4 regions of the Lactobacillus crispatus genome follow, and region 4 is predicted to be linked to each of the others. Evidence: predicted binding sites of a transcription regulator. Region 4 holds the regulator's gene; each other region holds the start of a gene.
What was found. Region 4 encodes NrdR, which represses ribonucleotide reductase genes. Its sites were predicted from a motif close to ACACNATATATNGTGT; they were not measured.
Positions count from the first base shown of each region.

Region 1: a site for NrdR is predicted at 1,398-1,413, ahead of J6L97_RS10780 (deoxynucleoside kinase). Genes of this name have one in related genera too.
Region 2: a site for NrdR is predicted at 1,357-1,372, ahead of nrdD (anaerobic ribonucleoside-triphosphate reductase). Genes of this name have one in related genera too.
Region 3: a site for NrdR is predicted at 1,652-1,667, ahead of pnuC (nicotinamide riboside transporter PnuC). Genes of this name have one in related genera too.

Region 1 is NZ_CP072197.1:2,200,801-2,204,015, forward strand. It holds gene J6L97_RS10775 (glucose PTS transporter subunit IIA) at 1-1,027, opposite strand, end outside; gene J6L97_RS10780 (deoxynucleoside kinase) at 1,426-2,073, shown strand; gene J6L97_RS10785 (deoxynucleoside kinase) at 2,098-2,784, shown strand; gene J6L97_RS10790 (hypothetical protein) at 2,899-3,215, shown strand, end outside.
Region 2 is NZ_CP072197.1:183,396-186,610, reverse strand. It holds gene nrdD (anaerobic ribonucleoside-triphosphate reductase) at 1-1,316, opposite strand, end outside; gene J6L97_RS00915 (carboxylate--amine ligase) at 1,490-2,773, opposite strand; gene asnB (asparagine synthase (glutamine-hydrolyzing)) at 2,795-3,215, opposite strand, start outside.
Region 3 is NZ_CP072197.1:1,912,058-1,915,272, forward strand. It holds gene J6L97_RS09255 (DUF421 domain-containing protein) at 1-230, opposite strand, end outside; gene J6L97_RS09260 (DUF3290 domain-containing protein) at 230-679, opposite strand; gene pnuC (nicotinamide riboside transporter PnuC) at 783-1,523, opposite strand; gene J6L97_RS09270 (hypothetical protein) at 1,778-2,089, shown strand; gene J6L97_RS09275 (PAS domain-containing protein) at 2,133-2,873, opposite strand; gene J6L97_RS09280 (ATP-binding cassette domain-containing protein) at 3,022-3,215, opposite strand, start outside.
Region 4 is NZ_CP072197.1:595,914-599,128, forward strand. It holds gene mutM (bifunctional DNA-formamidopyrimidine glycosylase/DNA-(apurinic or apyrimidinic site) lyase) at 1-366, shown strand, start outside; gene coaE (dephospho-CoA kinase) at 366-968, shown strand; gene nrdR (transcriptional regulator NrdR) at 971-1,438, shown strand; gene J6L97_RS03035 (replication initiation and membrane attachment family protein) at 1,441-2,775, shown strand; gene dnaI (primosomal protein DnaI) at 2,795-3,215, shown strand, end outside.

The DNA.
Region 1 (3,215 bases), 630 kb from region 4:
TTTGAATCATTTCCAAGTGAATTGGAGTCAAAATTTGGTGTAATCCTAACATTACCATTGGTAAGAAGAATAGTCCGAGAAGGAATCCGGCTACAGGTCCACCAACATTTAATACCCAATTAATAGCACCAACTAATGAATTTGAAATCCATCCAGCAATAGGCATAACTACAAATACTGTAAATAAGCCCATGATTAATACTGTTAAAAATGGAGTAAAGATAATATCTACTGAGTCTGCAATGTGCTTGTGGAACCATTTTTCTACATATGACAAAATCCATACAGCAAACAAAACCCCGATGATACCACCTTGTCCTGCAGCTAACGGCTTACCGTCCAAAAAGTTAGGAATAGTAACAGGAGCAACAATTCCTGGTAACAGAACTACACCACCGATAATACCACCGAGGCCAGGTGTAGCTCCAAACTCTTTAGCTGTATTAATACCTACATAAATATTCAAGTAGCTAAATAAAGCACTTGAAATCATACTCAAGATTGTTACACCTAAAGCCCAACTTGCTGGAAGCATCTTGACAGTAAGCATGTTCTTTAAAATACCAGCAACACCTGAGATCAAACCAGCACCAATAAATGCAGGAATCAATGGAATAAAGATGGCTGAAATGTGGCCTAAAGCCTTACGCCACCAGGTTTGCTTAAGCTGTGCTTTATGCTGAGCATGTACCTCAGCTGCCTTAGCTTGTACTTCAGATTTTTCTGACTGATAATCGCTGGTTACATTAGTAGGAAATTCTTCGTTTTCTTTAACTCCTACTTGGCTAACCATATCTTGAGCAACTTTAGCGTTTACCCCGGAACCTAAAACAATTTCCAAAGTATCAGCATCTACCACTCCTAGCACACCATCAATATTTTTCAAACCAGCAATATCTACTTTAGAATTATCACGAATTTTAATTCTAAGTCTGGTCATACAATGGTACATTGATTCAACATTATTAGGTCCACCAATATTAGCATATATTTCTTGACCTAATGTAGAATACTTATCTGCCATGATGTTCTCCTCCTAAAAATAGATTATTAAGCGAGCCGTGTAAGCCCTTACATGAATTATAATAACTCTTTTAAATTAATAATTCAATATTATCTATAAAGCAAACTTTTAATTTTATTTTTGAATTTATAATTCATATTAATTAAAGAGAAATTATCAAAATATAAAGTTAATTTACATAAGTACTTATTTTTTGAGTACTAGAATTATCTGCTTTATTTTTAGATAACTTTATTTTTTAAAATTTTTCTGTTCTAATTGAATTATGTTTCATTCCTATTCGATTTTTTATTTCTACCCTTGACTTTTGAGTGTGAAACATAATTAAAAAATCGCTTGTGTGCCACAATATCTCGTATTAAACTTATTAATTGTACAATATATGGTATTTAAGAAAGAATGTGATTCAAGTTATTGTTTTAAGTGGGCCAATTGGAGCCGGTAAATCCAGTTTAACCAGTATTTTAGCAGAACATCTAGGAACACAAGCCTTTTATGAAGGTGTTGACAACAATCCTGTTTTACCTCTGTACTACAAGGATATGAAGCGTTATACCTTCCTGCTCAATACTTATCTTCTTAACCATCGTTTAGCCCAAATTAATCAAGCCATTCAGGAAAAAAATAGCGTTTCTGACCGTTCTATCTATGAAGATGCTTTGTTCTTCAAGATGAATGCCGATAGCAAGGTCGCTGATCCAACTGAGTTCAAGATCTATGACGACTTACTCGATAATATGATGGAAGATACGCCAGGCAATCCTAGCAAAAAGCCTGATCTTTTAATCTATATCCATGTATCACTTAATACAATGCTCAATCGGATTAAGAAGCGCGGCAGATCTTTTGAACAAATTAGTACTGATCCTGGCTTAAAGGACTACTACGCAAGACTTTTAAAGTACTATGAGCCATGGTACGAACAATACGATGCTTCACCTAAGATGGCAATTAATGGGGATAAGCTAGATTTTGTTTCTAGCATGGATGCTCAAAAAGAAGTATTAAAAGAAATTGATAACAAGTTGCACGAAATCGGCAACTTATAAGACTGAATAAAAAGAAGGAACGTGATGACAGTTATTGTTTTAAGCGGGCCAATTGGAGCCGGTAAATCCAGTTTAACAGGTATTTTATCTAATTATTTAGGAACTAAGCCCTTTTATGAAAGTGTTGACGACAACCCTGTCTTGCCACTTTTCTACGCCGATCCTAAAAAATACGCATTCTTATTGCAAGTATATTTCTTGAACACACGCTTTCACAGCATTAAAGACGCGCTTACTGAAGATAACAACGTCTTAGATCGTTCTATCTACGAAGATGCCCTCTTTTTCCAAATGAACGCTGATATTGGCCGTGCTACTTCTGAAGAAGTCGATACTTACTATGAGTTATTGCACAATATGATGGGCGAGTTAGAACGGATGCCAAAGAAGAACCCAGATTTGCTTGTTCATATTAACGTTTCATACGACACCATGATTAAACGTATTAAAAAGCGTGGCCGTCCATATGAACAATTGAGTTATGATTCAACTTTAGAGGACTATTACAAGCGTCTGCTTCGTTATTACAAACCTTGGTATGAGAACTACGACTATTCACCAAAAATGGAAATTGACGGTGATAAACTCGACTTTATGGCAAATGAGTCTGATAGACAAATAGTCTTGGATCAAATCACAGCTAAATTAAAAGAAATGGGAAAGCTTCCTGAGGATTGGAATAAGTCAACTGATATCCAGATCGAAGCATAAATAAAAACATTCAATTTGCATACGAATGCATTTTGAATGTTTTTTGTTTACAGTGAATTCTTCGCTTTATTCTTGTATAATTTGAAAAAGGTTGTGTTTAAAGGAGGAGTTTTTATGTTATCAACCGTAACTGGTGGACAATGGTTTTTCCCACTTATCATAGTTTGCTTAATTTTGGGCATTGTCGCAATCATCGCTCAAAAGAAAAAGTTAACTAAACTAAAAAGAATAACCGATAACTTTGCCTATACAATATTAGTTATCCTCTTAATCATCGAATGGATTCTATATTTTAAAAAACAATTTGATTTTGTTACTCCAGCAATCTATACCACCATTATTGTCTATCTTCTTGGACGGCAATTATTATCCAAATATCGCTCTTCACTATTGAAAAAATTAGGAAGCAAATATAAGCAACTGACAATTGG
Region 2 (3,215 bases), 410 kb from region 4:
ATTTCCCAGAATAACTTCTTATCGCCATGACTCTCCATGGCAATTCTTGGCAAGTTAACAGTTACAACACCCAAGTTCATTCTGCCCGAGTTAACTTCCTTACCATTTTCATCCTTCCAGCCTTGTAAGAATGAACGACAGCCCATTGGAGCCTTGAAAGAACCTGTAATTTTCTTGATCGTATCATACATTAAAACGTCTGGATACATCCGCTTAGTTGAACATTGAATAGCCAGTTGTTTAACATCGTAGTTAGGGTCCCCTGGATGTAAGTTCAAGCCCTTCTTAATGGTGAAAACTAATTTAGGGAAAATTGCGGTTCTGCGTTCTCTACCCAATCCTTTAATTCTGATACGCAAGATATCTTTTTGAATTTCTTTTTCAATCCAAGAAGTACCTAAACCAAAACCTAAAGTAGTAAATGGCGTTTGCCCTTGGCTAGAGAACATGGTATTAATCTCATATTCCAAGCCTTGCATGGCATCGTAAATGTCCTTCTTAGTTTGACTCTTAGCATATTCTTCCAGCTTTTCAGGATCATCAATGAACTTGCCAGCATCCTTTAAATGCTTTTGGTAGTTTTTCTCTGCAAAAGGAGCCAACACTTCATCAGCTCGATCAAAAGAACAGCCACCATATTGACTAGAAGCTACATTAGTAATAATTTGCGTAACTTGATGTGTAGCCACATTGATTGAGTTAGGACTAGTCATATAGGCATTTCCAATCTTGAAGCCATTAGTTAGCATATCCTTAAAGTCAATCAAACAGCAGTTAGTCATTGGTGAAAGTGGTGTGTAATCCAAGTCATGCCAGTGAATATCACCGCGCAAGTGGGCTTTAGCAATGTGCTCAGGCATCATGGTCAAACCAACTGTTTTACCAACGGTCCCGGCAGTTAAATCACGTTGAGTACTGAAGACCTCACTATCTTTGTTGGCATTCTCGTTAACAATCGTTGGGTCACCATTAACCATTCGCTTTAACCGTGCACGAGTATCGGTTTGTTTAATCCATTCCTCTTCATCGTGCTTGCGGTATTGCACATAAGCTTTAGCTTCATCCAAATAACCCAACTCATTTAGGCTATCTCTAAAAGCAACTGCTACATCTTGTGCATTTACTTCATCAGCAGCATCTAGTTTAGCCACAATTTTTTCAATTACAGCAGGTGCTACATTATCTAAATCTAGGTTATGCAAAACCATGTTGAGTTTAAAAATTGCGAACGGATACTTTGACCCATCACGTTTAACAAAAGTTTTAGGCGTATTTAATTTTGTTACATTTTGTTGGTTAAATTCTTCTTTTAGCATTTCAATCACTCCAAATATCGTGTCTTTATCATAGCACAAAACACAACATCTTGTATTATGTTCAAATATAGATGAATATATCTTGTATTAACCAAAAGACCATTAAATTGGGAAATGATTCAGCTAAAATTTTTTAGAAAAAAAGAGAGGCATTTTTTACCTCTCAATTTAAACTATTTGTTTAATTTTTTATTTTCTTCGTCAAAGATCTTACCCTTATTAACTTCATAGTAAGTCTTGTAACGTTTGAAGTAGTTATGGAACATGTACTTCATCAATAACCAGCGCTTGAAGTTTCTATCCTTGTCATAAAAGACAGTAGTACCATAGCGGCCCTCACGAATAAGTTCGTCAGCAGTCGTCTTATAGTCGTTGTCATAAGCATAATTATTGAAGATCTTCTTAGGCACGCCTAACCAAAGCTTGTATTTAGATTCAAGCTTATTACCATAAACTGTTTCCTTATCTTTCAAGGCATCTTCAACATAGTCATCAATGTACCATTTAGCCAAGTTGTAACCGTTCAAAGTTACGTAGAAGCTAGAACGTCCCTGACGTAAGTTGATTTCGAAGAACTTGAATTCACCATCACGTGGATCATATTTGATATCAAAGTTGGCCATACCAGTGTAGTTCAACTTTTCAAGGAATTGTTGTACTTCTTCGTACAATTTTTCATTGTACTCAGGCAAAATCGCCATGTAATTACCAATTGATTGTGGAGTTGGGTCTTCCAATAATGGGTGCCCTAAACACATCATTTTTACTTGGTGGTTCTTATCAACATAAGCATTCAAGGTCCGCATGTTAGAATCATCACCAGGAATAAAGTCTTGCAAAATAAGGTCAGCGTTGTAGCCATGAGTATAAATCTTAGTTACGATATCCTTAAATTCAGCCTTATCTTGAATGGCAAAAGTCTTCTTCCGACCTTCAAATTGACACTTCAACCATGAAACTGGATCTTCCGGCTTTAATTCCACTGGGAAATCAAATGGGACATCCTCGTACTTACCTGACTTGTAGTCATCCATCGTAATGATCTTAGTCTTAGGGTAAGGCAAGCCATATTCTTCCGCAATTTCATAAAAGCCTTCCTTAGAGATTAATTTTTCAAGTAAGTCATATTTTATGTAAGGAACGATAAAGACCTTTTTCAATTCATCTTGGTGCTTAGAAAGCAACTCAGCATAGCCATCACCACAAGCAATCAAGATAACTGGCTCCTCGTGATTCTTGTATTCTTCCATCTTTTTGTGCATCACGTCCATAAAAGTAGGATCGCTACTAAAGCCATGATGCAATTCAACGTCCACAATGCTTGAATAACGAGTAGCAGCAAGTTGAACGTCAGCTAAGGCCTTCACTTTAATGCCATATGCTTCATTAAATGAACGTGCCATACCATACACGTTGATATCACTACCGAGTAAGATCGGCGTAAATTTTTTACTCATCCTCAAAAAATCTCCCTAGAATTATAGTAATTTGCCTTGTGAAATTAGCTTAGCAACTTCAGGTTGCACGTGTTGATATTTCTTAACTGTGTTTTCGTAATCAACAAAGAACAACTTGTACCAAACAAGGAAGGTGTAGATAGTCCAGATTTGACGTCTATGTGAGCCATCACCTTCATAGTTGTCGTCAAGTAACTTGATAATCTTCTTTTGGTCAAAAATATCGTTGACAAATTCTTCTTCAAAAAGAGCATGAACTTGTTTGTAAAAACGTGGTTCCTTCAACCATTGCTTAATTGGAGTTGGGAAGCCAAGCTTAGGTCTCTTAGCCCACTCATCTGGTAAAACTTTTTCTGAAGCCTTACGCAAAGCATACTTGGTATCATGACGGTTAACCAAGTACTTAGTTGGGATAGAGTTAGCCAATTCCGCAATCTTCTTG
Region 3 (3,215 bases), 920 kb from region 4:
AAAATAAAAACAACCAACGTCCAAACGATTAGAACTAGGAAAAACTGAAGAATTGTAATACTAGGATTGTAAATCAAGCCACCAATAATTCCACCTAAAACATAATTCTGCAATTGATCTAATGCAGTCGTAGGAGCCAGATTAGACTTACCAAAGACATTGATTTGAATGATTAAAGTTAAGATACCGAGAGCAAACTTAATGAATAATTGTGTGTAATCTAGCTGCATTATTTTATTACCTCTACTTTATGATCAATTACATGGGCTTGCGTTAATGTGTAAGTATTGCGATCATCATTAAGGTTTAACTGATAATCAATATTTTTAGAATCAATCCTTACGATCATGCCATTAGTTAAAACAGTTGAACTAACTAAAACATCAGAAGTCGAAACATTTTCATCTTTAGCAATCGATTTGATGAATGGCACGATTTGAATCGCCTGTGATTTTTGCGTATTAAGTTGCACATATTTTTCATATTGCGTACCGGCAAACAAAAGCAAAAATAATAAGGCAATAATACCCAAATCGCGATACTTGGTTGCAAAACGGTTATGTAAATATAGCAAAGCAAAAATTATCATTGCTAACGCCGCCACCAACATCAAAGCATATAATACTGCCTGATTAGTATTCTGGTTATTTTGAATATATTTCATTGTATAAAAGGTCATGCTCTACCTCACCCTTCATATTTTTCTTTCATTCTAACACAGAAAAAAAGTAGCACTTTCGTACTACTTTTACTAGAAATTATTCACTTTTCACTATTATTAATTATTTTTGAATTTCTTTTAATCCAGCTTTGCGACGGCCCATGTTAAACCATGGTGAAACAGTGAAGGCTAACACATCATTAATTACATAGATTAATGAATTAATTGCCATGGCTAAGTTTGCATCACCTTGAGCATAAGTTACGCCCCAAAGAATCAACTGGAAGACGCCACTAGCAGTCCACCAAAAGTATTGATTGTTGTAACGCATAAAGCACATGATCCCAGCAGTTAATGAAATAGCAAAACTAATAGCATCAATCCAAGGACGAGGATCATTGGTAAATTTACCAATCAAAAAGCCGGATACAACATAAACAAGTAAAGTTCCAACAATAGCAATAAGCCATTCCTTTGAACCAAATTTTCTCAAATGATTCTTAGTATCGTCATTCCATGATCTAACGGCAATGATAACTGGTAAATCTAAAGTTGCAATATAGGCAATCTGTTCAAAAATGGAAAGATAATTCTTAGCTGACCAACCTGCATAGATAAAACAAGCAGCTGAAATCAACCCCAACCAACCATTAATTGCCTTAGTAGCGTTAATTGCCAATACACAAAGTGTACCCAAAAGCGTACCAATAAAAGTAATCAAAGTTACGCTTGTAATTTTGCCTTGAATCAGCAAAGCTAATTGAAATCCAAACGCAAAAAACCATAAACAGTAATTTTGAACTGGCCAGCCTTTCAATTGATTAAATAGCCAAACAAAATAATTTTCGTGTTTTCTTTCCATCCTATTCAACATTCCCCTTTTTTATTTTAGGTCGCAAAATACAAGATCTTGTGCCTTATCCGTGCTATGCAAAAAAGCACATCGATATCTATCCTAATAGAAAGATAAATTTTATACAAGATTGAATTCAACCAAATATTGTGTTATTAGCATAAGCTATATCTATATGTTGTAGTCAAAATTAAAAAGTAGCTTAAAACTATGTTTTTTAGTAAAATGACACTATGTCACAAAAATGATAGAGGTGTATATATATGCTAAAAAACAAACTAATTTATGTTCCTCAAAAAATATTCCAACAAATTCTTCCTACTAAGGCAACTAACACTCCAAACTACCAATTGCCTATCAACTATTACGATCCTGAAGGCAACATGGTTGGCACTTATTCTGGAATTAACCTGGCGGCAAATGAAACTATCACTCACCACCAGCTCAAAAGATTTATCAACATTCATCTTCCTGAAAATTACGAAGTTTTTCCTTACTTTGCTTATCCTAAGGAGAATATCACCTGTGAAAATCTGCCTGATGAAATAATGATCGCAGTCAGATTATCTAATTAAAAAAGGCGACTCGATTGAGTCGCTTTTTTCATTGCAATTGATATTAATGTTGCGAAGCACCAGTTGTAGTATCTGGTTCTTCGTGCTTTTCTTCTTTAACTTCTGCAGCTTTAGTTGATGCACCAGTTGCGGCGTCTGGATCAGAATTTCTACGGTAAGTTGCACCAGTAGTTGCATCATCATCTACTACCAATTTTTGACCAGTAGTCTCACAGAAGTACTTAACTAATGGATACAGGTCTTGGACCCATTCATAAATACCAGCATAGTTGCCTTGGTCGTCTTCTACACGCTTATAATAGTGCAAAACCAATTTCTTTAAATTACCTGTTGGCACTGGCATATAAACATCATCATGACCTTCATGCTTGGTCCGCAAAGCATGAACCACCTTTTTAGCATCTGGAATAACATCGCGGACATCTGGGTGAACTGCTCCCATCGTATCACCAACTTGATCTGGCGTACGTTTAGCCAGCATCTTCTTGTTAGGATCAGTTGGACGGTTATACCACAAAAATTGGTTGTTATCGTCAACAAACGTCATTTCACCGATAGTATTTCTTAACATCCAATTAAGTTGATTAACAGTTAACAAACCTGCATCAAGTTTGACATAATCATCGCCTTCTGCAGCATGAACTTTCTTAGCGGCTTTATCTAACCAATCAGGATCATTTTTATCAATTCCCTCAACTGTATATTTAGACTTGCCCTTTGCATCAAAATCTTCTTTTAAGTATTCATCGGCATTCATATCTTTAAGCCATTTTGGTTCAGCCATAGTAAAACCTCCTCGTATGAACTCTGTTAACCTAATTATATGATGTAAGTGGTTTCAGTTCAACGATTTTAATATATTTTATAAAATATTTTCGCTAGCTAAATTATATATTATTTTATATAAAAAGAGCTGATCAACGATCAACTCTTTACATCTTTGTCTCAATTGTATGAGTGTCCAAATGAATGATCACGTCAAACATCGCTTTTTCTTCTGGTGAAATCTTATGAGCCACCTCAATAACAGCAATACGTGGATTCTTCAACAGAGTCTTATGAATGCCTAACGACAAGTTCGGGTCAAGTGCACTTGTCGCTTCATCAGCTAGCAAAATCGGCCGAT
Region 4 (3,215 bases):
AAGAAAAATATTAAAAATGTCTTGCTTGATCAAACAACCGTTGCAGGTTTAGGTAATATCTATGTTGATGAGACACTGTGGCAGAGTGGAATTCATCCTTTGAGTGCCGCAAATAAAATTCCGGCAGAAAAAGCAAAAGAGCTGTGGCAGAATATTAACCAAACTATTAAAATTGCAACAAAAAAGCGTGGGACGACTGTTCATACTTATTTAGATGCCAACGGAAATGTTGGTGGCTATCAAGAAATGCTCAAGGTTTATGGTCATGCAGGTGAACCTTGTGCAAAGTGTGGCACGGAACTAGAAAAGATTAAAGTATCAGGCAGAGGGACAACCTTCTGTCCACATTGTCAGGTGGTTTATTAATGAGCTATGTTTTAGCCTTAACTGGTGGTATTGCAACTGGGAAAAGTACAGCGGACCAGTTTTTTAAAGCAAATAAAATTCCTGTGATCGATGATGATCAGATTGCTCATGATTTGATGGAGCCTGGGCAAGCTTCTTGGCAGGCGATTAAAGATTATTTTGGCTCAGAGTATTTAAATGATGACCAAACGATTAATCGAAAGAAATTAGGGCAATTGGTATTTAAGGATTCGCGGGCTTTAACTAAATTAAATGAGTTAACGCATCCGTTGATTTTTTTGCAAACAAAGAAATTGCTAAATCAATATCAAGCTCAACCAATAGTTATTCTTGATGTCCCACTTTATTTTGAGTCAGGGATGGATAAGAAAGATATAGCTGACGGTGTTTTAGTGATTACTTTGCCTGAGAAAATGCAATTACAGCGTTTGAAGGAGCGGAATCATTTAACCGATGAAGAAGCAAGAATTCGGATGCAAAGTCAGTTGCCTATGGTCAAAAAAGAGCAATTGGCTGATTTTGTGATTGAAAATACTGGTACAATAAAAGAACTAGAGAATAAACTAGCACAATTATTGGTAAAGATTAGAGAAGAGGGATAGCTATGGAATGTCCAAATTGTCATCAAAATGCTTCTCGCGTTATTGATTCGCGGCCTAGTGATGAAAACCGGGCTATTAGACGGCGCAGAGAATGTGAAAATTGTGGTTTTCGCTTTACTACTTTTGAACGAGTGGAAACTGCTCCTTTGTTGGTAGTAAAAAATGATGGTACCCGTGAACCATTCAGTCGAAAGAAAATTTTGCACGGAGTAATGGCAGCCGGACAAAAACGGCCAATCAGTAGTGAACAATTTGAGCAATTGGTTGATCGTGTCGAAAATAAGATAAGAAAACAAGGCGTTAGTGAAATTTCATCTAAGAAGATTGGTCAGTATGTCATGGATGATTTGGCTAATTTGGATGACGTAGCTTATATTCGCTTTGCTTCAATTTACCGTGAGTTCAAGGATATGTCTAGCTTTATGAAGACAATGGAAGATATGATGGCCAAAAAAGGAAAGGGTAATTAGTCATGTTTGCAACGTCTGATCCTAAGCATCTTTATTATGTAGCCAACAAGATTACCCTTTTTCCAGAGAATGAGAAAATCTTGATTAAACTGTATCAGCCTTTGGTTGGCGCGGTGGCAATTGCCTTGTATCAGACTTTGATCAATGACTATGATCCATATGGTATTGTTTCTGATGCAAAGGGAATTTATTCACTACAGGAGCAACTTGATTGTAGTTTAAAAGATATGTTTCATTCTTTGCATAAACTGGAAGCCGTAGGTTTAGTGCAAACTTTTTTAGCGGATAATGTCTTCAATAATATCATTGTTTTTAAGTTATTACAGGTTCCTAGTGCAGACAAATTTTTTGCAACACCACTGCTAGCAAGTTTGTTGAAAGAAAAAGTTGGCAGCCCAACCTTTCATGACTTGAGTCATGCTTTTGCTAAGGAAGCAAAACTGCGTGAAAAGCCAATCAAGAATGCGCGCGATGTCTCAGCCAACTTTTTTGATGTTTTTCGCTTGCCAGGGGATGAAGCAATTAATCCATCTAATGAGGTAGTAGAAGCTGCGCAGGAAAATAAAGCGCCTGAGGTAGAAACTGCTGAAATTAATGCCCAGGATCCAATTGATTGGGATCTGATTAAAGATCAATATAATGTCTATCAAATTCCAGCTCAAGAAGTAGAAATTAAAAAGAACCAAATTCGGGGCTTAATACAGACATATAATTTATCGGAACAGGAATTTGTGGATGAGACTGTTCCCTGTTTGCATGGTACACATAAATTAAACATGCATGAAATTAGTAATACCATAGCAGAAAATTATAAACGATTGCATACTAGGGAAAACATTCAAAAACAAATTGAAGAAGGCAAAAAGCGCGCTATTGCGACTATCAAAGGTTTGGATGCTAATGATAGAAAACTGTTACTCGAAGCAAATGAAAATTCCCCATCTGAATTTTTATACAAATTAAAAACTGAAAAGGGTGGAATTGTAGCTCCAGGCGAAAACTATATTATTAATCAGCTGCACACGCAGTATGGCTTGCCGGAAGATTTGATTAATATTTTGATTCATACCTGTTTGACCTACGATACTGTTGTAACTTCTAATCGTGCTTATCGAATAGCTAATGATTGGCTGCAAGGTGGTATTAGTACTGGGGTACAAGCTCTTGAATATGTGAAGAAGCGTAAAGCCGATATTCTTAAAAAGAAAAATCGACAGTCATATCGACAAAATAAGCGAGTCGAAAAAGGTACCGATTGGAGCAAGAAAAAGGCTAAAAATGAAGGTATGTCAACAGAACAGCTGAAGGATATCTTTAAGGATCTGAAAAATAAGTAAATAGAGGGTAGGTGAAATAATGGAAGCAATTGGTGATTTGCTTAAAAAAATAGTTAAAGAGCGTAATTTAGGTAATGAGAAAGAACTGTTGAAAACTGCTTTACACGATCCAGATGTGCAAGCGTTTTTGCAGGCAAATAGGGAAAAAATAGATAAGGCGATGATTCGAAATAGTATGGCCAATATCTATGAATATTATGCGCAAAAACATAGTCAGAATCAGGTGCTGGCCGGTTATGCTCCGCAATTATTTTTAAACGGCAAAGTAATTGATGTACGTTACAAACCTACCGAGGCTAAGATTGTAGCAGATCAGCAACGAGCAGCCAAGCGGCGTCTTCATTTAATTGATCTGCCTGCTAAATTGCATGATGTTAATTTAAGTGATATTGAGGTTACAAATGATCGCCAGCAAGCTTTAACCCTGATTTATGATTTTT